DNA from 2 places in the Steroidobacter cummioxidans genome. Region 2 is predicted to be linked to the other one. Evidence: riboswitches for the same ligand, from Rfam matches in the RefSeq annotation. Region 2 holds a riboswitch; the other holds the start of a gene.
What was found. Region 2 has a riboswitch for thiamine pyrophosphate ahead of thiC (phosphomethylpyrimidine synthase ThiC). Riboswitches for the same ligand answer to the same signal wherever they lie in the genome.
Positions count from the first base shown of each region.

Region 1: linked by a shared signal. The riboswitch ahead of D0550_RS05105 (TonB-dependent receptor) and the one ahead of thiC (phosphomethylpyrimidine synthase ThiC) in region 2 are both predicted to bind thiamine pyrophosphate.

Region 1 is NZ_LSRW01000006.1:148,028-159,765, reverse strand. It holds gene D0550_RS05145 (YebC/PmpR family DNA-binding transcriptional regulator) at 1-356, opposite strand, end outside; gene D0550_RS05140 (DUF1840 domain-containing protein) at 438-791, opposite strand; gene D0550_RS05135 (HDOD domain-containing protein) at 1,068-2,153, opposite strand; gene D0550_RS05130 (MBL fold metallo-hydrolase) at 2,331-3,188, shown strand; gene D0550_RS05125 (ATP-binding cassette domain-containing protein) at 3,155-4,612, shown strand; gene D0550_RS05120 (serine hydrolase domain-containing protein) at 4,678-5,706, shown strand; gene fusA (elongation factor G) at 5,876-8,032, opposite strand; gene D0550_RS05110 (PhzF family phenazine biosynthesis isomerase) at 8,329-9,234, opposite strand; TPP riboswitch at 9,338-9,461, shown strand; gene D0550_RS05105 (TonB-dependent receptor) at 9,533-11,704, shown strand; gene D0550_RS05100 (YkoF family thiamine/hydroxymethylpyrimidine-binding protein) at 11,704-11,738, shown strand, end outside.
Region 2 is NZ_LSRW01000025.1:10,594-22,331, forward strand. It holds gene D0550_RS14830 (carboxyl transferase domain-containing protein) at 1-1,552, opposite strand, end outside; gene D0550_RS14835 (TetR/AcrR family transcriptional regulator) at 1,672-2,283, shown strand; gene D0550_RS14840 (secondary thiamine-phosphate synthase enzyme YjbQ) at 2,288-2,707, shown strand; gene D0550_RS14845 (MFS transporter) at 2,841-4,073, shown strand; gene D0550_RS14850 (HD-GYP domain-containing protein) at 4,042-5,211, opposite strand; TPP riboswitch at 5,465-5,582, shown strand; gene thiC (phosphomethylpyrimidine synthase ThiC) at 5,672-7,429, shown strand; gene thiO (glycine oxidase ThiO) at 7,434-8,429, shown strand; gene thiS (sulfur carrier protein ThiS) at 8,413-8,610, shown strand; gene D0550_RS14870 (thiazole synthase) at 8,564-9,382, shown strand; gene D0550_RS14875 (thiamine phosphate synthase) at 9,379-9,987, shown strand; gene D0550_RS14880 (hydroxymethylpyrimidine/phosphomethylpyrimidine kinase) at 9,984-10,742, shown strand; gene D0550_RS14885 (carboxylesterase family protein) at 10,770-11,738, shown strand, end outside.

The sequences.
Region 1 (11,738 bases), on a different contig from region 2:
CCCTCGTGCTTGGTGAAAATGCTGCGCACGTTGGCGACGGTACGCGTCGGGTTGTCCGTAGCGGTTTCCACCAGCACGGCGACACCGTGCGGCGCATAGCCCTCGTACAGCACTTCGGTGAAGTTGGTCGCGTCCTTGCCGGAGGCGCGCTTGATCGCCGCTTCGACCTTGTCCTTGGGCATGTTGACGGCGCGCGAGTTCTGGATCACGCGACGCAGGGCCGGGTTGGAATTCGGGTCGGGGCCGCCGTTCCTCACGGCGATGGTGATGTCCTTGCCGATGCGGGCGAATTGCTTCGCCATCCGGTTCCAGCGCGCGAACATCGCGTGCTTTCTGACTTCGAAAATACGGCCCATGAACGGCTCCCCAAAAAACCAAGCGGGCCAGTTTAGCACCCGGTCAGCCGCGGGTGACCAGATGGCAGGGGGCGGGCGGAACTATTTACCTTTGGCTTCCCAGACAATCTCGGCGTTGGCGGCCGCCGCCCGCTTGAGGATGCTCAATAGCGGCACGGCGCGGGTCGCCAGGTCCACCGGCGCCTCGCGATCCTCGTCGTCCTCGTCCTCGTGCGTGGCGTCTTCGTTGTCGGCCGGGCGGGCCGGCGTCACATGGGTGCCGGCCTTGATCTGCTCAGTGGCATGTTCCAGCTGTCGCAAGGCCAGCGGTACGTCTTCCGGACCGAGCGCGCCGGGAATGCGCCCGGTCGCGCCCATGAGCTTCAGCAACTGGACCGCAACGTCCTCGAACATGGTGATGGATTCAGTCGCGGTGGAGCGAAAGATGACCAGCATGAGCGACGTTGCTCCGAGTAGGGAAAGATGAGCCCAGATGCAGTTGGGCTAGGTGCAGCCGCGGACCAGAAACAACACTAACAGGATCGGGATCGGCACACCCAGCGCCCACAGCAGAATCCAACCTACTTTACCCCGCTGGCGCCCGTAATTCAGCATTCGGTGCAGGCCCGGCGGCGGGCGTTTGGGCATATTTCCAGGCTCACGTGCCATTGGCAGTTCCCTCGTTCACTGCGATATGCAATGAACGACTGCCATCCGGGCACGGTTCCGGCGCTATTCCTCGGCCGCCTTGTGGGCGGCTTGCCAGATTTCCTGGGTGATCCGGCGCGTCAGACCTTGTTCCATCAGCAGCGTCTGTGCGCCTTCCTCGGAATAGGTGCCGCGCCTGGCGAGCAGCGTCAGGGCGCCAGACAGCTCGCCGAAATACACGGCCTGGCCGAGCGGGCTCATGTATCCCGGGGGCACCTTGTCCGTCTGTTCCTGCAAGGCGCGGATCGAAGGATCCGACAGCTCCCAGGTCGCCGCGATGAAGCCCGCGACATTCGGTGCCTGCATCTGCATGCCGCGAATGAACACCTCGGCGCGCGGCTCGAGGCCCGGGTACTCGCGATATGTTTCCATCGTCAGTCGAAACAGCACGATGCGCGCCAGCGGGCCGAGCAGGCCGATCAACTGCGCAATGAAAGGATCGGCGTTGCCGATCGATCGCGCACACGCTTCAGCTGCGGCGGCCGTGCGTTGTGCATGTTCCCAAGTGACGGTGGCGAAGTGATCGAAATGCCCTTTGGGTTGCCGGAACACCGGCTGCAGCAGTGCCGTCGCCAGTAAGCTGCGGAGCCCGTCGGTACCGAGCACGACGACGGCGCGATCGAGGCTGTCCACCGGCTCGGGCGAATAGCGATATGCGGCACTGTTGGCTCGTTGCAGAGCGCTGCCTGCCAGCGCGGGGTCTTCGAGGATGAGCTGCACCAACTCGCGCCGGGTGCTTTCATCGTCGTTCAGCGCCTGCATCAGCTTGGGCAGCAGCATCGGACGGCGCGGGAAATATTCTCGCTGGTGAACGGCGGCCGCAGCGTTTTGGTTGACCTTCTGCAGGATCTCGGCGTGCTGCCCCGAGATCGCGTAGTCGAAGCCGGGCACGCTGAAGGCCAGCTTGTAACATTCGGCGTAGGCGCTGGCGGTCGCTTCGGTTTCGAAGGGCGGGCCATCGCCGATGCGTGGGATTGCTATGGCGTGCGTTTCGCTGCGCGACTCGGCTGCGACCGAAGCACGCTTCGATGAGCTCGCTGAGCCGCGCATGCCAAACATGAATACGGCCAGACCGATCATGGCTGCAATCAGAATGATGGTGAGGGTCACGCTCGCCGTTGCTCCTGCCGCTTTGCGCCGGTACTGCTGCCCTGGCGCTGCAAACTATTCTGGAAGCTTCTGTGCCGGGCGCGATGATACCTCGTCGGCGCAGTTCGTGTGGGCTTGCGATCGTAAGCGGACCCCCGAGGCGCGCGATGCGGTCCGCAGGGTGATAATCTTGCGGTCATGTCGCTCAGCTCCGGACAACTCGACAACATCGCTCCCGGCGTGCGCCGGCTGGTGGCGCGCAATCCTGGTTTCATGACGGGGCCAGGGACCAACACGTATCTGCTCGGTCACGAGCGTTACCTGGTGATCGATCCCGGGCCGGAAGATCCGGTACACATCGAGCGCATCGTGCAGGAAACCGGCGGTCGTATCGACGCGGTGCTCGCCACTCACACGCATCCGGATCATTCGCCGGCCGCCAAGGCGCTGGCCGAGGCGACGGGCGCAAAAGTGATGGGCAAGCCGGCGCCGGTGCATGGTCGCCAGGATTCGGGCTTCACGCCGAGCAAACTGTTGAGCGATGGCGATCAGGTGACGATCGGCCCGCTCACACTGCGGGTCCTGCATACGCCCGGGCATGCGTCGAATCATCTTTGCTATCTGCTCGACGGCACCGGCCTGTTGTTCACCGGCGATCATCTGATGCAGGGATCGACGGTTGTGATCGGTCCGCCGGATGGCAGCATGGGTGACTATCTGCGCTCGCTCGCGCGGCTGCAGACGGAGCCGGTGACTCGCATCGCGCCGGGTCATGGCCTGACGATCGAGGACGCACAGGGCGAGATCGTTCGGATCATTGCGCATCGCCTGCAGCGCGAGGCCAAGGTTGCCGAAAGGCTCGGTCGCATCGGCACCGCGAACCTCGATACATTGGTCGTCAGTGTGTACGACGACGTCGATCCCCGTTTGCATCCGGTGGCGAAAGGCTCGCTGCTGGCTCATCTGCTGAAACTGGAGGAAGACGGTCGGGTCGTGCGCGACTCGCCGGACATCAACGCCCTGTGGTCGCTGCAAAACCCTCCAACGCCCCGCTGATCGAGCTCGTCAACTGTTCGCTGATCTTCGAGGCGCATCGCGCGCTCGACGAGGTCAGCTTCGCGTTGCGTAAGGGCGAGCGCTGGGCGCTGATCGGCGCCAACGGCTCCGGCAAGACCATGCTGCTCAAGATGCTTCGCGGCGAGATGTGGCCGACGCCGACCGGGCGTCAGCGCCGCACGTCGTCGCTTGCGAAAGAGCAGATCGCGTATGTGGGGCCGGAGCGGCAGGACAAATATGTTCGCTACGACTGGAATCTCACGGTTACGCAGGTTGTGACGACCGGGCTGTTCGATGAGGACATTCCGCTGACGCAGCCGACGCATGCCCAGAGAGAGCGGGTTGCGCGCGTCTTGAGGCGGTTTGGTTTGTGGGGGTTGAGACAGCGGCGCATTCTCACGTTGTCCTATGGCCAGCGCCGTTTGACCTTGGTCGCGCGCTTGTTTGCTGGCAACGCGCCGGTGTTGTTGCTGGATGAAGTGTTCAACGGCCTGGACGTGAGAGCCAAGGAGAAGCTGAAGCGGGCGCTCGAACAGCCCAGAGGCGGACATGATTGGGTGATCACATCGCATCGGCCGAAGGAGTTGCCGAAGAATGTGACGCACGTGGCGCACATCGAGCAGGGCAGGATCGTGTCGGCGGGGCCGGTCGGGCACGAGCAGAAGATTTCACACGATCGCAAAGAGCGGCAGGCGAAAGCGCGCGCTCTGGTGGCCGCAAAGCCACGAAAAAAGCCGCCGTCGACACCGCTCTTCATCATCCGCAACGCCGACATCTATCGCGACTACCGGCCGGTCATTCGCAATCTCGACTGGACTCTGGCGCGAGGTGAGAACTGGGCGATTCTCGGTGCGAACGGATCGGGTAAGAGCTCGCTGCTCAATGTGATCTACGGCGACCTGCATCCCGCGCTCGGCGGCACCATCGAGCGGCACGGCGTGCCCCGGGGTACTCACATCGCGGCCTGGAAACATCGCGTCGGTTGGGTATCGCCGGAGCTGCAGGCGGATCATTTTCTGGTCACGTCGATCGAAGAGATCGTCATCTCCGGCCGCTACTCCAGCGTCGGCCTGAATGACGCGCCGAGCGCGGCGGATCGCAAAGCCGCCGCTCGCTGGCTGAAGTTCTTCAACATCGAACATCTGCGCGGTCGCGGCCCGAGACAAGTGTCATACGGACAGATGCGGCTCGCATTGTTCGCACGAGCGCTGATCAACGATCCGGAGTTGTTACTCCTCGACGAGCCCTGCACGGGCCTCGATGGCGACGTGAGAGCGACTGTGCTGGGCTTTATCGAGCAGCTGGCTGAACGGGGAACGCAAATCGTCATGGCCGTGCACGATCCGGAAGACATCGTGCCAGCGGTGAAGCATGTGTTGCGCATCCACCGCGGCGGCAAAGTGCAGTTGGTCGACATCGATTAGTATCGGCTAGCATCATGCAACTGCAGTAGCGGTTGCCCAGGTGCGGACGATCGATGAGGCTCGCGGTGCTCAGAAAAATCAGTGGTTTGCTGGTATCACTCTGTTTCGGCCTCGCGCACGCCGAAGCGGCGCTCGAACCGGCCAAACAAATTGCCGCCGAGATCGATAGCGGCATTCATCCCGGCTTCGAATCCTTCATCATGCAGGTCGATGGCGTCGTCGTCGGACGCGCGGTGAACTCGACGCTGTCGAAGCGGGCGCCAGATCTGCGTTCCGCGACCAAATCCATCACTGCGCTGCTGATCGGCATCGCCATCGATCGAGGTGCGATTCCGTCGGTGCAAACCAAAGTCATGGACCTGCTGCCGAGTCGGCGCACGGTCTTTGAGCAGGATCCGCGCAAAGCGGCGATGACGCTCGAGGATCTGCTCACCATGCGCAGCGGCCTCGATTGCAACGATTGGGATCCGAAGTCGCCCGGTCACGAGGACAAGATGTACCGCACGCGCGACTGGGTCGCTTTCTGGAGCGAACAGAAGATGCGCACCGAGCCGGGCACGGAGTTTTCTTATTGCACCGGCAATGTCGTCGCGCTCGGTGAGATCCTCGCAGCGGCGGTGAGCATGTCGGCTGATGCGTTCGCGTTGAAATATTTGTTCGTGCCGATCGAAGTCAGGCGTGCCGAGTGGCGATACTTCGACGGCAAGCGCGGCGTCGACACCGGCGGTCACTTGCGGTTGGAGCCGGACGATCTACTCAAGATTGGCGAGCTGGTGCTGGCGCGCGGTACCTACAAAGGCAAGCGCATCGTGTCCGAAGCGTGGATCGAGGCGATGACCCAGGAACGCACCAATATTCCCAACATGAGTCAGCGCTATGGATATCTGTGGTGGCTGGATCACACCAAGGATCCGAAGCTGCCGCAAACGAAATTGTGGTGGGCCCAGGGCAATGGCGGCTCGTTGCTGATGGTCATGCCGCAGCTCAACGCCGTGATGGTCACCACCGGCACGCGCTTCAACCGTCCCGACATGCTGGAGCCGATGTTCTGGCTCAGAGATCGATTGTTGCCGGCCATGCAGCCGGACAAATAAAAAGGGCGGTGTCCGAAGACACCGCCCTTTGCTCATCATGAGCTGCGCGAGGCCGCCCGTCCAACCCATGCCCTACCTTGTGAGCGAGCATCTCGATTGAGTTGGTCTTGCGACCATCGAGATCGTCCCGCTCAGGGTAGTCGAGGTGTCCGGTGGCGGGTTTGTCGTCTTAGCCCTTCGGCGCCGAGCGCGCCTTGGCCGCTTCCTCGATGACCACGTCGGCGACGTTCTTCGGCACTGGATCGTAGTGCGAGAACTCCATCGTGTACGAGGCGCGACCCGAGGTCATGCCACGCAGATGGCCGATGTAGCCGAACATTTCCGACAGCGGCACGGTGGCCACGACGGCGATGTTGGCGCCACGCTCCAGCTGCTCCTGGATCATGCCGCGGCGGCGGTTGATGTCGCCGATCACGTCGCCCAGGTAGTCCTGCGGGGTCACGGTCTCGACCCTCATCACCGGCTCGAGCAGGATCGGACCGGCCTTGCGGATGGCTTCGCGGAAGCAGGCCTTCGCCGCGATTTCGAACGTCAGTGCGTTCGAGTCGACGTCGTGGTAGCTGCCGTCCGTGAGGCGGGCTCGGAAGTCCACCGTCGGGAACTGCGCGAGCACGCCCTGTTCCATCTGCATGCGCAGGCCTTTTTCCACCGACGGAACGTATTCACGCGGCACCGAGCCACCGACCGTTTCGTCGACGAACTCGAAGCCCTTGCCACGCTCCAGCGGCTCGAACGTGATCCACACTTCGGCGAACTGACCGGAGCCGCCGGTCTGTTTCTTGTGGACGTACTGCTCGGAGATCGTCTTCGTGAAGGCTTCGCGGTACGCCACCTGCGGCTGACCCATGACGCCTTCGACGTTGAACTCCGTGCGAATACGGTCGAGCGTCACTTCGAGGTGCAACTCGCCCATGCCGCGCAGAATGGTCTGGCCCGTTTCGCGATCGGTCTCCAGATACAGCGAAGGATCGGCGCGCACCATCTTGCCCAGGGCGGTGCCGAACTTCTCCTGGTCGGCCTTGTTCTTCGGCTTCACCGACACGCTGATGACGGGGTCCGGGAAGCGCATGCGCTCCAGGATCACCGGCGCGCTGGAATCGCACAGCGTGTCGCCAGTGTCGGTTTCGGCCAGCGAGACCAGCGCGATGATGTCGCCGGCGCGAGCCTCTTCGATCGGGTTGGCGTCCTTCGCGAACATTTCGACCATGCGGCCGATCTTCTCGCGCTTGCCGCGGGTGGAGTTCATCACCGACATGCCCTTGGTGAGCACGCCGGAGTACACGCGCACGAAGGTGAGCGCGCCGTAGGCGTCGTTGATCACCTTGAACGCGAGCGCCGCGAACGGCTCGTCGTCCGAGCTCTTGCGCTCGCCCACCGGGTTGCCGTCGGCATCCACGGTTTTGATGTTTTCGACGTCGGTCGGGGCCGGCAGGTAGTCGACGACGGCGTCGAGCACCATGGTCACGCCCTTGTTCTTGTACGAGGAGCCGCACAGCACCGGGTTGAACGCGGAAGCGAGCGTGCCTTTGCGCAGCGCCTTCCTCAGCGTCTCGACCGAAGGCGCGGTGCCGTCGTTCAAATAGGCTTCCATCGCCGCGTCGTCCTGCTCCAGGCAGGTGTCGACCAGGTCGGAGCGGTACTTCTCGATCTCGGCCAGGATCTTGCGATCGCTCGGCACGGTGATGCCCAGCTTGTCGGCCAGGTCCGGGGTGATGTCATGAGCGACCGGCTTGGCATCGCGGTCGTCGGACTCGAACACCATCGCCTTCATCTCGACCAGGTCGACCATGCCCTTGAAGTTGTCTTCCGAGCCGATCGGCAGTTGGATGGGCAGCGGACGGGCGCCGAGGCGCTTCTTGATCATGTCCACGCAGCGCAGGAAGTTCGCGCCGCTGCGGTCCATCTTGTTGACGTAGCAAATACGCGGCACGCCGTAGTTGTCGGCGAGACGCCAGTTCGTTTCAGACTGCGGCTCCACGCCGGCCACGCCGTCGAACACAACGACGGCACCGTCGAGCACGCGCAGGGAGCGGTTCACTTCGATGGTGAAGTCGACGTGACCCGGGGTGTCGATGACGTTGATCTTCTTGTTGCGCCAGAACGTCGAGACGGCGGCCGACTGAATCGTGATGCCGCGCTTCTGTTCCTGCTCCATGTAGTCCGTCGTGGTCGAGGACTTCAGATCCTTGGTGTCATGCACGTCCACGATCGTGTGCTTGCGGCCCGTGTAGTACAGGATGCGTTCGGTGGTCGTGGTCTTGCCGGCGTCGACGTGGGCGATGATGCCGATGTTTCGAACATCGGCAAGGGGAGTGGTACGGGGCATGTCAGATTTCCGTTACAAGGTCAGTGCGCAGCTAGGTTGTGGGTCATTTGGGCGGGCGCGGATTCTACTGGAAAACCACGCCAATACGATTACCCAGGCCGCTCCCATCCGAGGCGCCCAGGCGAAGGGCGCGCATTCTACCTGAAAAATCGGCCGAAGTTGTTGTAAGGCAAAGAAAATTTTCGGCAATTGCCGGAAATTTGACGGCGCCGGACTAGGGCCCCGCCGTAGCGGCGAGGGCCCAAATGTTCAGGAAACGGGCCGAGGTAGGGGATTTGCGGGCGCTTTCTGGCCGATCAAGCCTGAATATCCGCCTCGTACACGATCACGGCGTCGCCGACGATGCGGACCGACTGCGCGACCTTGCCGGACGACTCGATCTCCACCTCGACCATGCCGGGGCGGCGCATCCACATGCCCTGGCGGCCCTGGAACACGACCCGTCCGTCCTTCGGGGTCATGAGGCCGTGATTGACCAGATAGACGCCGAGCATGCCGTGGGCATTGCCGCTGACCGCGTCTTCGCGGATGCCGAGCGCCGGAACAAACATCCGCGACTCGGTGCCGACGACCCCGTCCTTCTCGGTCAGCGCGAACACGAAATAACCTTCGGCGCCGACATGCGAGGTGAGGCGGGCGAGCTCCTCGAAGTCCGGCTTGATGGGGCCGAGCAGCTCATTGGACTTCAAGCCCACCAGCAGCCGCGAGCCGCCTTTGGTCAACACCTGCAGCGGACAATCCACGTGCAGGCTCGGGCTGGAAATGCCGAGCGCGTTCAACACCTGGCGGCGGTGATGTTCCGGAATGACAGGACCCAGCGACGGCGGGTTCTGCGTGATCGCGATCCGCAGATCGCCATCGACTTCAGTGACCTCGATTTCGACGATGCCGGCACCCGTGCGCTGCCGCAGCTTGCCGCCCGGCTTGCCATCCTTTTTCGCTCTCACATATTGCGCGGCGACGGTGGCGTGGCCGACGAACGGCACTTCATGGCGGGGCGTGAAGAATCTCACGTGCATGTCGTGATCGTTGGCTTCGGCTTCCAGCACGAACGCGGTCTCGCCGTTCACCTCGGTGGCGATGGTCTGCATCTGCTCGTCGGTCAGGTGATCCGCGTCCAGCACCACGATGGCGGGATTGCCGGTATAGCGTTGGCGAGTGAACGCGTCGACGTGAAACAGCCGGCAATGTCGATTGGGCATGGTTGCAGCCATAGAAAAAACGAAAGCGCACTTATAGCGCTAGAAGCGATGGGGGGTCAAAAGGGGGCGCTTTGGACCCCCCGTACGCTCTTTGTTACAATCGCGTCCGCCTTAGGGGTGGCCCTGACTGGGGCCCGAGATGCCAACCGCCGTACGCCGGCTCATTGGTAAACCCGTTGAACCTGATCCGGTTAGTACCGGCGTAGGGAGCAGGTCGTGGACATCACGTCGGGTGTCCGTTCATTTCCCCGCTCTTTATCCCGTTCGCGCCGGATTCTTCTCGTTAGAGGATCTGGCCATGCTCATCGTCAAACAAAAAAGTCTCGGGACATGTACCCGGGCATCGATCGTTTCTCTCGCGTTGACCACCGTGCTGGCGGGCGCTGCCGGCGCCGCCGAGCAGGATGTGCTCGAAGAGGTGGTCGTCACCGCGACACTCCGTCAGCAATCTCTGGTCGAAGCGCCGGTCAGCGTGACCGTGCTCGACGCGACCACCTTGCGCGACGGCGGTCGCCAGCATTTCGAAGATGTGCTCGCGGCGGTGCCGAATCTGTCTTTTGCGAGCGGCACGTCACGTCCGCGTTTCTTCCAGATTCGCGGCATCGGTGAGCGCGAGGAGTGGCAGGGCGCACCGAATCCTTCGGTGGGATTTCTGATCGACGACATCGACTTCAGCGGCATGGGCATGCCCGCCACGACGTTCGATGTCGATCGCATCGAAGTGCTGCGTGGGCCGCAAGGCTTGCACTATGGCGCGAATGCGCTCGGCGGTCTCATCGTGATGCGCGGCCGCGATCCCGAAGACCAATTTGGTTTTTCCACGGAAGCCTCGATCGGTGAGTACAACAGCCAATCCATCGGCGCGGTCGCGACCGGGCCGGTCGAATCGCTGAATTCCGCCTGGCGCGTGTCGGTTCAGGAGTTTCGCAGCGACGGTTTCCGCAAGGATGGTTATCTAGGTCGGGATGACACGATGGATCGCGACGAGCTGACGGCGCGCGCTAAATGGCGCTGGCGTCCGAGCGAAGGCACGACTGTCGATCTGACCTGGCTGCACGCGAATCTGAATAACGGCTACGACGCGTGGTCGATCGACAATTCTCGCGTGTCACTCGCCGATCGACCGGGCAAGGATGCGCAGAGATCCGATGGCGCGGCGCTGCGCGTCGATACATCGGCCGGCCAGCTCGGACGTTTGACGCTGACTGCAACGCTGTCCGATAGCAAGACCGACTACAGCTTCGATGCCGATTGGGGCAACACGCAGAGCTGGGCGCCGTACACCTACGATTATTTCGATCTTCAGCAGCGCCAGCGTCGCGGCCGCAGCTTCGAGGCGCGCATCACTTCCGACGAGGCAGCATCGCCGCATGGGCTGACCTGGGTTGCCGGTGTTTATGGTCTCGACGTGGATGAGCAGCTCAACTACACGTCACAAGGCATCTACACCGATCCTTTCTTCCCCGAATACTCCGGCACCACCGACAAGGCGCTCAGGAGCGATTACGACGCACAGAATCTCGCTGTGTACGCGCAAGTCGGCGCACCGTTCAGCGAGCGATGGGGTTGGTCATTTGGCTTGCGCGGCGAGCAGCGCGATGCCGACTACACCGATCGTCGCCGCGACGACGAGGATGTGACTGCCCTTGATCTGTCCGCGAAGGACACCATGTGGGGCGGGCAGGCGACGATCTATTTCGATCCGCGCGATCATTTGCGCTGGTTCGCGACGGTGTCGCGTGGTTACAAGGCCGGTGGCTTCAATCTCGGTGAGGCCTCGCGGGTGCGGCCAGATTTCCTGCCCGAATATCTGGTCGGTCTCGACGTGGGCATGAAAGGCCAGTGGCTCGAGGGCCGGCTGTACGCGGATGTCACAGCCTTTTATATGAAGCGCAGCGACATGCAGGTGGCGATCAGCACCCAGCTCAATCCCGGCGATCCGAGCAGCTATCTGCTCTTCACCGACAATGCTTCCGGCGGCCGCAATATGGGCGTCGAGAGCAGCGTGCGCTGGCGTGCGGGCGAACAGTGGGAGCTCGGTGGTGCACTCGGTCTGTTGCGCACTCGCTATTCGGGCTTCCGTCCCGATGGTGTGACCGACCTGAGCGACCGCGATCAGGCGTATGCGCCCGAGTATTCAGCGTCGGTGAACGCGACGTGGCGTCATCCGCTGGGCTGGATGGCGCGCGTCGATGTGACGGCGACGGACAATTATTACTTCGACGTGCCCGACCTGGATGCGGAAAAGAACAATTATCGGTCCAACGCGTACACACTCGCGCACCTCAAAGCCGGCTACGAAGCCGAGACCTGGGCCATCTACGCCTGGGGCCGCAACGTGTTCGACGAGGACTACTACACGCGCGGCTTCTTCTTCGGCAATGAGCCGCCCGATTTCGCAAACCAACGCTACACGCAGCTCGGCGAGCCGCGGCAGTTTGGTGTCACTTTCCGTTGGGAGTTCAAGTAATGCGTACCGCCATCGAGATCAGTCTGTATCCGCT
Region 2 (11,738 bases):
CGGCCAGGCCCAACCCCAAGGTGCGCCGTGTTTGTGCCGGATCGACGATGCCGTCGTCCCAGAGACGCGCGGTGGCGTAGTAGGCACTGCCTTGCGCATCGAATTGCGCCTTGGTCGGCGCTTTGAAGGCTTCTTCGTCGGCGGTGCTCCACTGTTTGCCCTGAGCTTCGAGCGCATCACGGCGCACCGTGGCGAGCACGTTCGCAGCTTGTTCGCCGCCCATCACCGAGATCTTCGAATTCGGCCAGGTCCACAGGAAGCGAGGCGAGTAGGCGCGACCGCACATGCCGTAATTGCCGGCGCCGTAGGAGCCGCCGATCAACACGGTGAACTTCGGCACTTGTGCCGTCGCGACCGCGGTCACCATCTTGGCGCCGTGGCGAGCGATACCTTCGTTCTCGTATTTGCGGCCGACCATGAAGCCCGTGATGTTCTGCAGGAACACCAGCGGAATGCGACGCTGACAGCACAGCTCGATGAAGTGCGCGGCCTTCTGAGCCGACTCGGAGAACAGCACGCCGTTGTTGGCGATGATGCCGACAGGGTAGCCGTACACGTGCGCGAAGCCGGTGACGAGCGTGGTGCCGAAGCGCGCTTTGAACTCATCGAAGCGTGAGCCGTCGACGATGCGAGCAATGACTTCGCGAACATCGAAGGGCTTACGAGTGTCGGCGGGGATGACGCCGTACAGTTCTTCGGGATCGTACAGCGGCTCCTCGACGGCCTGCGGCTGAAACACGCTGGCGCGAGGGCCGAGGTTGCCGACGATGCGGCGGACCAGCGCCAACGCGTGATGATCGTTCTCGGCGAGATGATCGGCGACACCGGAAATGCGAGTGTGCACATCGCCGCCGCCCAAGTCTTCGGCGCTCACGACTTCACCCGTCGCAGCTTTCACCAGCGGCGGGCCGCCGAGGAAGATCGTGCCTTGATTGCGAACGATCACGGCTTCGTCGCTCATCGCCGGCACATACGCGCCGCCAGCGGTGCACGAGCCCATCACGCAGGCGATCTGCGGAATGCCCGCAGAGGACAGGTTCGCCTGGTTGTAGAAGATCCGGCCGAAATGTTCCTTATCGGGGAACACTTCATCCTGCATGGGCAGGAACGCGCCACCGGAGTCGACCAGATACACGCAGGGCAGGCGGTTCTCACGCGCGATCTCTTGCGCGCGCAAATGTTTCTTTACGGTGATCGGATAGTAGGTGCCGCCCTTGACGGTCGCGTCGTTGGCGACGATCACGCATTCCCGACCATTGACCCTGCCGACGCCTGCGACCGCGCCCGAGCTTGCGACTTCGCCGTTATACATGCCGAACGCCGCCAGCGGTGACAGCTCGAGGAACGGTGTGCCAGGATCGAGCAACAGGTCGATACGATCGCGGACCAGCAGCTTGCCGCGAGCAGTGTGTTTCTGCCGGGCACTTTCGGATCCGCCCAAAGCGACGGTGGCGGTCCGGTCGCGCAACTCATCGACGAGCGCGCGCAGGGCGGCGCTGTTGGCGCGGTATTCGTCGCTGCTGGTTCGCAGCTTGGAAGTAATGACGTTCATGCAACCCCTGTTGGCCGCGCGGATTCGCTGACCCGGCGGCATTGTAGGAGGGGTGGGGAAAGAAGTGAATGGTGATTCACAAAAAAAACCGAGATTCACTTCATGCTAGGATCCGGCCCATGAGCTACAAGCGATCCTTCCTCATGGAGGAGCGTCTGGCCGATAACCGGCAGCGCATCCTCAAGGCGGCGCGCGCCCTGGTCGCCGAGGGCGGGTTCAATCAGGCCGCCATCGCCGCGGTGGCCGCGAGCGCCGGCCTGTCGGCCGGGGCCATCTATCGTTATTTTCCCTCCAAGTCGGCGCTGTTCGTCGAAGTGCTGACCAGCGCCATCGATCACGAGATCGCGATCCTGCACGAGATCGTGAAGGGCGAAGGCGATGTGACCGCTCGTTTGCGCGCCTGTGTGGAGTCGTTTGCGAATCGCGCGCTCGAAGGCCCGTACCTGGCGTATGCCTTCATCGCCGAGCCGGCCGAGCAGGAAGTCGATGAGGCCCGTCTGCTGGGTCGCATTCGCTTCGGCGAGGTGTTCAAGTCGTTGTTGATCGAGGGCATCGACAAGGGGGAGTTTCCGGATCAGTCCATCGACATCGGCGCGGCGTGCATTGTCGGTGCATTCACTGAAGCGCTGATCCGGCCGATCGCTCCCCGGGGCAAGCGTGACGCGCGGACGGAACTGGTCGAGGGCATCGTAGCGTTCTGTTTACGGGCCGTCGGTGCAAAGATTTCCTAAAGTCATGCGTCAGTTCACCCAAGTTCTTTCGATTCCCACGCCTCGGCGGGGCCTGGTGGAGTTCACCCGAGAAGTGCGAGCGTGGGTGGCCGCTCAGAAGGTGACGACCGGATTGCTCACGGTCTTCTGTAAGCACACGTCGGCGTCGCTGTTGATCCAGGAGAACGCGGCGCGCGAAGTTCGCAGCGATCTCGAGGCATTTTTCGAGCAGATCGCTCCCGAAGATCCGGAACGTTATGAGCACGACGATGAAGGGCCCGATGACATGCCGGCCCATCTGCGCACGGCGTTGACCCAAGTGCAGTTGTCCATCCCGGTGCTCGATGGTGAGCCGGCGCTCGGCACCTGGCAGGGCATTTACCTGTTCGAGCATCGCCAGCGACCGCATCAGCGGGAAATCGTCCTGCATCTGTTGGGCGAGTAACGCTCCATTCGCCTGGTCGGAGCTCCGATCAAGGTGACGATCTTGTTAGAGACGGCGCGTCTCGGACTCCTTACACTTGCTTCCGACCTCGCCGGACAGTGCCGTCCGTGCGTTTCCTGTGGGGAGCATCCCGTTGAATTCTTCGGCCGAGGCTCGTGATCCTGCCAGCTGGCGGGACGAGACCGTATTTCCCGTGATCGTTGCGATCAGCTGCTGCCACCTGTTGAACGACACGATGCAGTCGCTGATGCAGGCCTCGTACCCCGCGCTCAAGGCCAGCCATCATCTGACGTTCGCGGAGCTGGGCTGGATTTCGCTGGCGTATCAGATGACTGCGTCGATGTTGCAGCCGGTGGTCGGCTATGTCGCCGATCGTCGGCCGGCGCCATTTTCATTGCCGGCGGGCACGTTGTTTACCGCACTGGGTCTGCTGGTGATTTCGCTTGCCAGCAACTTCGAATGGTTGCTGGCCGGTGCGGCCATGCTTGGCATGGGCTCATCGGTATTTCATCCCGAGGCATCGCGTGTGGCGCGCATGGCGGCGGGCGATCGTCATTCGCTGGCGCAATCGCTGTTTCAGCTGGGTGGCAATGCGGGCCAGGCGATCGGTCCGTTGCTCGCGGCACTGGTGGTCGTGCAATGGGGGCAGTCGAGCCTGGCGGCATTCGCACTGCTGACGCTGGTGTCGACCGCCATCCTTTGGAATATAAGCGTCTGGTACAAGCACCACGGCTTGCCTCGTTTGCAACGAGCGCATGCGCCGCGAAAACAGGAGTCACCGATTCCTCGCGCCACGGTCGTGCGCGGCATGACGATCCTGTTGATCCTGATCTTCTCCAAGTTCGCCTATGCGTCGAGCCTGACCAACTACTACACGTTCTATCTCATCGAGCGCTTCCACATGAGCGTGGCGGAAGCGCAGGTGCATTTGTTCCTATTCCTGGGCTCGGTCGCGACCGGCACGCTGCTCGGCGGCTACTTTGGCGATCGTTTCACTCGCAAGGCGGTGATCCGCTTTTCCGTGCTGGGCGCGTTGCCGCTCACGATCATGTTGCCGTATGTGAGCTTGCAATGGACCGAAGTGCTTACCGTGCTGATCGGACTCACCATCGCGTCCGCGTTCCCGGCCATCGTCGTGTTCGCACAGGAACTGCTGCCGACGCGCGTCGGCATGGTGTCGGGAATGATGTTTGGTTTCTCGTTCGGCGTCGGCGGCCTGGCCGCGGCGTCGTTCGGACATCTGGCGGACGTCTACGGCATCGCGCTGGTGTACAAGATCAGCGCGTGGTTGCCGTTGCTCGGCGTGCTCGCGATCTGGTTGCCCGATGCGCCGCTCAAGCGACGTGAGTTGCCCACAGATCGTTGAGGTAGCCGAAGCTCCAGTTCTCCAGCGGCTCGCGCGCCACGATCTTGTCGGTGACGCGCGGGTCCATCAGATCCACCGTCTTGGGCTCGAATGGCATGCCCGACTTGGTGGAGAAGAACAGTTTCACTTTCGGCGCGGTGAGCTTGGTGTTCTGTTCCACGACCACGCCCAATTTGCCGGAGGCCATGCGCACCAGCGAGCCGACCGGGTAGATGCCGATGGTCTTGATGAACGTCTGCAGCACGATCGAATCGAAGTGACCTTCCCACGAGGCCATGCGTGCCACCGATTCGGCCGGGTCCCAGCCCCGCTTGTAGGGCCGGTCTGAAGTGATAGCGTCGTAAACGTCGCAGACCGCGCTCATGCGCGCGATCAAAGAAATCTTGTCGGCAGCCAGAGCATCGGGATAACCCTTGCCGTCGATGCGCTCATGATGGTGACGAGCTACGTCGAGCACGCGCTCGTTGTCGACGCCGCTCTCCAGCAGCATCTCGTGGCCGCGCACCGGATGCGATTTGATGATGGTGAACTCTTCGTCGGTGAGCTTGCCGGGCTTGTTGATGATGTCCTGAGGCATCACTGCCTTGCCGAGATCGTGCAGCAGTCCGGCCATGCCGGCGTCACGGAGCATGGCTTCGTCGAGTCCCAGCTGCTTGCCGAGCGAGACCATCAACGCGCACACCGATACCGAATGCATATAGGTGTATTCGTCGGCCATCTTCAGACGACACAGACTCACCAGCGCGTGCGAGTTGCTGTCGACGGAGTCGACAATGTCATTCACCAACGGCGCGCACTCGCTCGTGTTGACGGCGTTGCCCATGCGCGCCTCGGCGAACAAAGCATTCACGGTCTCTTTGGAGCGCTTCAACACATTGGATGCGTTGTGCAGCTCATCCGCCATGGTGCGGCGAACCTTGGGTTTCGGCGCTTGCGCCGGCGGGGGCGTTGGCACCACTTCGATGATTGGAGTCTCGACCGTTTTGGCGCGTGCGACGTCCAGGCCCTTGGACGTGTCGATCCAGCACTCGGCGAGGCCCGAGCCTTTCAGGCGCGCCAACGAGTCCGCGTCCACCAGGAAGCGGGTTTTCCAGAACGAATGTTTGAGCCACGGTCCCTCGACCGAAGCCACGAACATCCCGGTTCGAACTTCAGATATAGCGATTTTTTTCAGCATGGCGTCTGGGCAGCGGTCTCGCGCTGCCTGTGCGTAATCCGTCGTCTGTGGTCCTGCATCGGCAGGCCCGACTGAAAAATTACGGTCAACTCGTAGTGGATTGTGAGAGATACGTCGCAAAGCGGACGCGGTGAAGGGAAAGGAGCAAGCGAGCACGGCGGGGTTCAGGACTTCCCCGAGGCGGTTGACTAGCGTCACTCGCAAAAGGTAACGTCGCACTCGCTAGGGGAGTCCCTATAGGGGCTGAGAGGTCATTGGCGCAGGTGCGCAGTATGACGACCCTTACACCTGATCCAGGTCATACTGGCGTAGGAAAGTGTCAGCGCGGCGCGATTGTCCCTATAACAACAATCTTTGGGACTTCGTGTTCTGCCGTACTTCGTACCCCGGGACGGCGCTGGATCTCCACCAGGAGAAACAGATGAACGCCACCACCGTCCCCGTCAGTACAGCCGCGCTGCCTGCCTCTCGCAAGGTCTACGAATCCGGCGTCTTACATCCGCACATCCAGGTGCCGATGCGAGCCATCAAGCTGCATCCGTCGGCCAACGAGCCCGACGTATTCGTCTACGATTCCTCCGGGCCCTACACCGATCCGCGCGCCAATATTCAAATCGAGCGGGGACTGACACGCATCCGCGAGCCTTGGATCCTTGCTCGTAACGATGTGGATCGCCACATTGGTACGCTCACCAATGACTTTCCGCTCAAGCAACTGCCGTTGCGTGCCAAAGGCGGTGCGGCCGTCACTCAGCTCGCATACGCACGCGCGGGCATCATCACGCCCGAGATGGAATACGTGGCGATTCGCGAAAACGTCGGCCGCGCCAGGCTCAGAGCAGCGAGTAACCGCGACGGCAATTCATGGGGGGCCAACCTTCCCGAATACGTGACGCCTGAGTTCGTGCGCGACGAAATTGCGGCGGGTCGCGCAATCATCCCTGCAAACATCAATCACCCCGAGTCCGAGCCGATGATCATCGGCCGCAATTTTCTGGTGAAGATCAATGCAAACATCGGCAATTCCGCGGTGACGTCCAGCATGTCGGAGGAGGTCGACAAGATGGTATGGGCGATCCGCTGGGGCGCGGACACCGTCATGGATCTGTCCACCGGCAAGAACATTCACAACATCCGCGAATGGATTCTGCGCAATTCACCCGTGCCCATTGGCACTGTGCCGATCTATCAGGCGCTGGAGAAAGTCGACGGCGTCGCTGAAGCGCTGACTTGGGAGATCTTCCGAGACACGCTCATCGAACAGGCCGAGCAAGGCGTCGACTACTTCACAATCCATGCGGGAGTGAGGCTGCAGTACATCCCGCTGACGGCGAACAGGGTCACCGGCATCGTGTCGCGCGGCGGCTCCATCATGGCGAAGTGGTGTCTCGCCCATCACCGCGAGAGCTTCCTGTACGAGCACTTCGAAGAGATTTGCGAGATCTGCCGGGCCTACGACGTGAGCTTCTCGCTCGGCGACGGCTTGCGCCCCGGCTCGATTGCGGACGCAAACGATGCCGCGCAGTTCGCGGAGCTGCGAACCCTCGGCGAGCTGACTCGCATTGCCTGGAAGCATGACTGCCAGGTGATGATCGAGGGGCCGGGCCACGTCCCGATGCACAAGATCAAAGAGAACATGGACGAGCAGCTGAAGCATTGTGCCGAAGCGCCGTTCTACACGCTCGGACCGCTCGCGACCGACATCGCACCGGGCTACGATCACATCACCTCCGCAATCGGTGCAGCGATGATCGGCTGGTTCGGGACCGCCATGCTTTGCTACGTGACGCCGAAGGAACATTTGGGTTTGCCCAATCGCGACGACGTCAAAACCGGCGTCATCACCTACAAAATCGCGGCGCATGCGGCCGATCTGGCCAAAGGTCATCCAGGGGCGCGTGATCGTGACGATGCCCTGTCACGCGCGCGCTTCGATTTCCGCTGGGAAGATCAGTTCAATCTCTCGCTGGACCCGGACACCGCGTGCTCATTCCACGACGAGACCATGCCGCGCGAGGCGCACAAGCTCGCACATTTCTGCTCGATGTGCGGGCCGAAGTTCTGTTCCATGCGCATCTCGCACGAAGTTCAAGCGGCGGCGCGTGAGTCGGGCATGAACGAGATGGCATTGAAGTTTCGCGAGCAAGGCGAGATCTACGTTCGACCGACCACGGGCTGAGCAGATGCGTGTGTCGATCATTGGTGCCGGCGTCGCAGGGCTGACCTGCGCCGTCGAATTCGCCGAGCGGGGTGTTCCCACGGAAGTCTTTGAGCAGGGGGACAGCTTTGGTTCGCAAAGCTGCTCATGGTTTGCGGGCGGCATGCTCGCGCCGTGGTGTGAATGCGATCACTCGGCCGATCTCGTATCGGCGTTTGGCGAGCAAAGCCTTGCTTGGTGGACGAAGCGGATGCCGACGTTGGTGCAGCGGGGCAGTTTGTTGGTTGCGCACGGCCGCCACATTTCCGAACTGGTCGCGCTCGGTCGCCGAACGACTCGCTATGAATGGTTGGACGCGAGCGGCATCGCTGAGTTAGAGCCAGCGCTTGCGCATCGTTTCCCCAAGGGATTGTTCTTCAAGGACGAAGCTCACCTCGATCCGCGCGAGGCACTGCGCTGTCTCGCGGACAGGTTCGTCTCGCTCGGTGGTCGAATTCACTTCGGCGTCGCGAGTACCGCCCAATCCGATGGCGATCATCTCGTCATCGACTGCAGCGGACTCGCTGCTAGGGAGGCTCTGCGGGAGCTTCGCGGGGTCAAAGGGGAAATGCTGGTGCTGCGATCGAGCGAGCTCACGCTCCATCGCCCCGTGCGACTGCTCGATCCTCGAACCCCCGCGTACATCGTGCCGCGTCAGAACGGCGTGTTCATGATCGGTGCCACCATGATCGAGAGCGATGATGCCACTCGCATCACTGCACGCTCGGTATTGGAGTTGCTGAGCGCGGCGTGTTCGTTACATCCCGCGTTCGCGGAGGCGGAGGTGCTGGAGATGGGGACGCAAGTGCGTCCGGCTTTTCCGGACAACATGCCTCGCATCGTCTGGCGACGCGATCGAATTTATATCAATGGTTTCTTCCGGCATGGATTCCTGCTCGCGCCCGCGTTTGCGCAGATGGCAGCGGACGCCGTATTGACCGGCGAATCCTGTCCGCAGGTGGCTCATGAAGATCACGCTTAACGGCGTCGAACGCGAAATTACCGAAAGCAGCCTGGTGGAGGCGCTGGTGGAGCTGGGCTATTGCGCTGGCCCCATCGCGACCGCGGTGAACGGCGAGTTCATTCCAAAGACTCAGCGGGTAGGCATCGTCCTCAATGAGGGCGATCGCATCGAGGTCGTGGCCCCGATGCAAGGAGGGTGACGTGCTTGTTTACGACACGCAGTTGCGATCGAGATTGTTGCTCGGAACGTCGAGATATCCGTCGCCGGCCGTACTGACCGAGGCGGTCAAAGCGTCGGGCACCGAAGTCGTCACTGTGTCTTTGCGACGCGAGTCGAGCAGCGAGCGTTCCGGGCAAGGATTCTTTTCGATCATTCGCTCACTTGGGGTGCGCGTGCTGCCGAACACGGCTGGCTGTCACTCCGTGAAAGAGGCCGTGACGACGGCGCACATGGCGCGCGAAATGTTCGGAACCGCCTGGATCAAACTCGAAGTCATCGGCGATCGCACCACGCTGCAGCCCGATGTATTCGGGCTGGTGGAGGCGGCGAAAATTCTGTGCGATGACGGCTTCCAAGTCTTTCCGTACACAACCGAAGATTTGGTGGTTGCAGACAAGCTGCTCGATGCGGGCTGTCGCGTACTGATGCCGTGGGGTGCGCCTATCGGGTCGGGGCAGGGATTGAACAACGTTCCTGGCTTGCGCGCGATGCGCGCCCGATTTTCCGATGTGCCGTTGATCGTGGATGCCGGCATCGGTGTGCCATCGCATGCGGCGCGGGCGCTGGAGTTGGGTATGGATGGTGTACTGATCAACACGGCCGTTGCGAGAGCAGGCGATCCGGTCGAGATGGCGCGAGCATTTGCAGATGCCGTCAAAGCGGGCCATGCGGCGTTCGTCGCTCAGCCCATGCTGCCAAGTGACGTTGCAGTTCCTTCGACGCCGGAGATTGGCTTGGCGCACCTCGTATGAAGCTTCATCCGTTCTATCTGATCGTCGACGATGTGTCGTGGCTGAGTCGATTGCTGCCCGTGGGCGTGAAGCTGGTTCAACTGCGGATCAAAGATCGGTCGGACGAGGACATTCGAGAGCAAGTGGTCACGGCCAAGGGGCTGTGCGCGCGGGCAGGGGCGTGCTTGATCGTCAATGACTACTGGCGGATCGCGCTCGATGAGGGGTGTGATTTCGTGCATCTCGGGCAGGCGGATCTGGATGAGGCTGATGTGCCGGCATTGAAGCGGGCAGGGGTGCGCATCGGCATCAGCACTCATAGTCACGAGGAGCTGGAGCGGGCGCTCACGTTCAGTCCTGACTACATAGCGCTCGGGCCGATCTATCCGACGACATTGAAAGTGATGCCCTGGGCGCCGCAGGGCCTCGAGCGGATCGCGGAGTGGAAACGTCGGATCGCGCCGATCCCGCTGGTCGCCATCGGTGGGGTTACGGTCGAGCGGCTGCCGGGTGTTTTCAAAGCCGGGGCTGATAGTGCCGCCGTGGTTTCGGATGTTCTGCGGCACGCGACGCCGGAAGTCAGGGCCAGTGAATGGATTGCGGCCACGCGCGAGGCAGCGCTTTGAGCGATGCGCCGCACGTGCTCGTCATCGCTGGTACCGACTCTAGCGGCGGCGCCGGCTTGGTCCGAGACGTTCAGGTCATCACCGAACTTGGCGCTCGCGTATCGTGTGTGGTCACTGCCGTAACGGCGCAAACAAATCTCCGCGTTGAGGCCTCATGCGTGCTTTCGCCAGAGTTGGTGAGGCAACAGCTGAGCGCGGCTCTGCGTTCGCACGACATCCGCGCGATCAAGATCGGCATGCTTGGCAACGGCGCCATCGTGCGTGCGGTACTCGATGAGTTGCCTGACCGATCTCGCGCCCCGATCATCGTAGACCCCGTGCTGTGTTCCTCCTCTGGCGCGGCACTGCTCGATCCGGAGGGCGTGCAGCTGGTCCGAGATCAGCTGCTGTCGCGATGCACGCTGATGACTCCGAACTTTTTTGAAGCCGGTGCGTTGCTGGGTGAGCCGATTGCGCGAACCAACGCTGAGCAGGCCGAACAGGCGCAAGCCTTACTTCGCTTCGGCTCGGAGGGCGTTCTTCTCAAGGGCGGACACGGAACAGATGCCGATTCTGTGGACGTGCTCTTAACGCAAGCCGGGCCGCCGGTTTTCCTGCGAGCTCCGCGCCTGAACGTAACCATGCGCGGCACCGGATGCGCCCTCAGTTCGGCCATTGCAGCGCTGATGGCGGCGGGGGCAACCCTGGAATCCGCTTGTCAACGCGCCAAGGGATACGTTTACGACCAGCTCTTGCCCCTGAGGCCATCCAGCTGACCCAACCACATCGGCTATAGTGCCGCGATGACTTCTCCCTCTTTCGACGCACCGGCAGGTCGAATCATCGGCTGGCGCGATGGGCGTGTGATCCGTGCGACGGGTATCCGTTATGCACGTGCCACGCGCTTTCAGCCGCCGACACCGGAGCCCGCTTCGACGACCAGTATTCAAGCGACCGAGTGGGCGCCTGCTTGCGCGCAAGCCGACCATCCGTTCGGCATGGGGCTGATGAAATCATCGGTACGCACCCTCGCATCGACCGAAGATTGTCTACGCCTATCTATCACGCTGCCGGACTCCATTGCGCCCGGCGATCGTCGCCCCGTGATGGTGTGGATCCACGGCGGCTCTTATGTGTTCGGCGCCGGTGACGCGGCGATCTACGACGCTCGTGCCCTGGTGGAGGAGCAAAACGTCATTGTCGTTTCGGTTACCTATCGTCTGGGATTGCTCGGATTTCTCGGGGGTGCCGGCGGCCGCGCCGCGAACGTGGGGCTGCTCGACATCATCGAAGCACTCCGTTGGGTGCAGGCAAACATCGCGGCATTCGGTGGCGATGCGGACAACGTCACTTTGTTCGGTCAGTCCGCAGGCGGTGATGCGATCGCTCACTTGATGATCGCGGACGGCGCACAGGATCTGTTCCGGCGCGCCATTATTCAAAGCGCGCCGCTGGGTATCAGCCTCGGTCGTCGCAAGATGTCCGAAGCGATGATGAAGATCGCCGCGCAGGTTGCTCACGATGCGTCCGCCGACGACGTGATCGCCGCGCAGGCGTCGGTCGTCACGGCCTCGCAAGGATTTGGCTGGCCGGCGAGCATGCCATTCGGCACGCAGTACGGACATCATCCATTGCCGCCCGAGGAACACGTCGACTCCGCTTGGTCGCGATGTGCGAGTCGATTCGACGTGCTCATTGGTTGGACGGCGGAAGAGGGCTCGTTCTTCATTCCGCTCATGGAGCCGCTGAAAAATCTCGCGACCGTGCCGGTG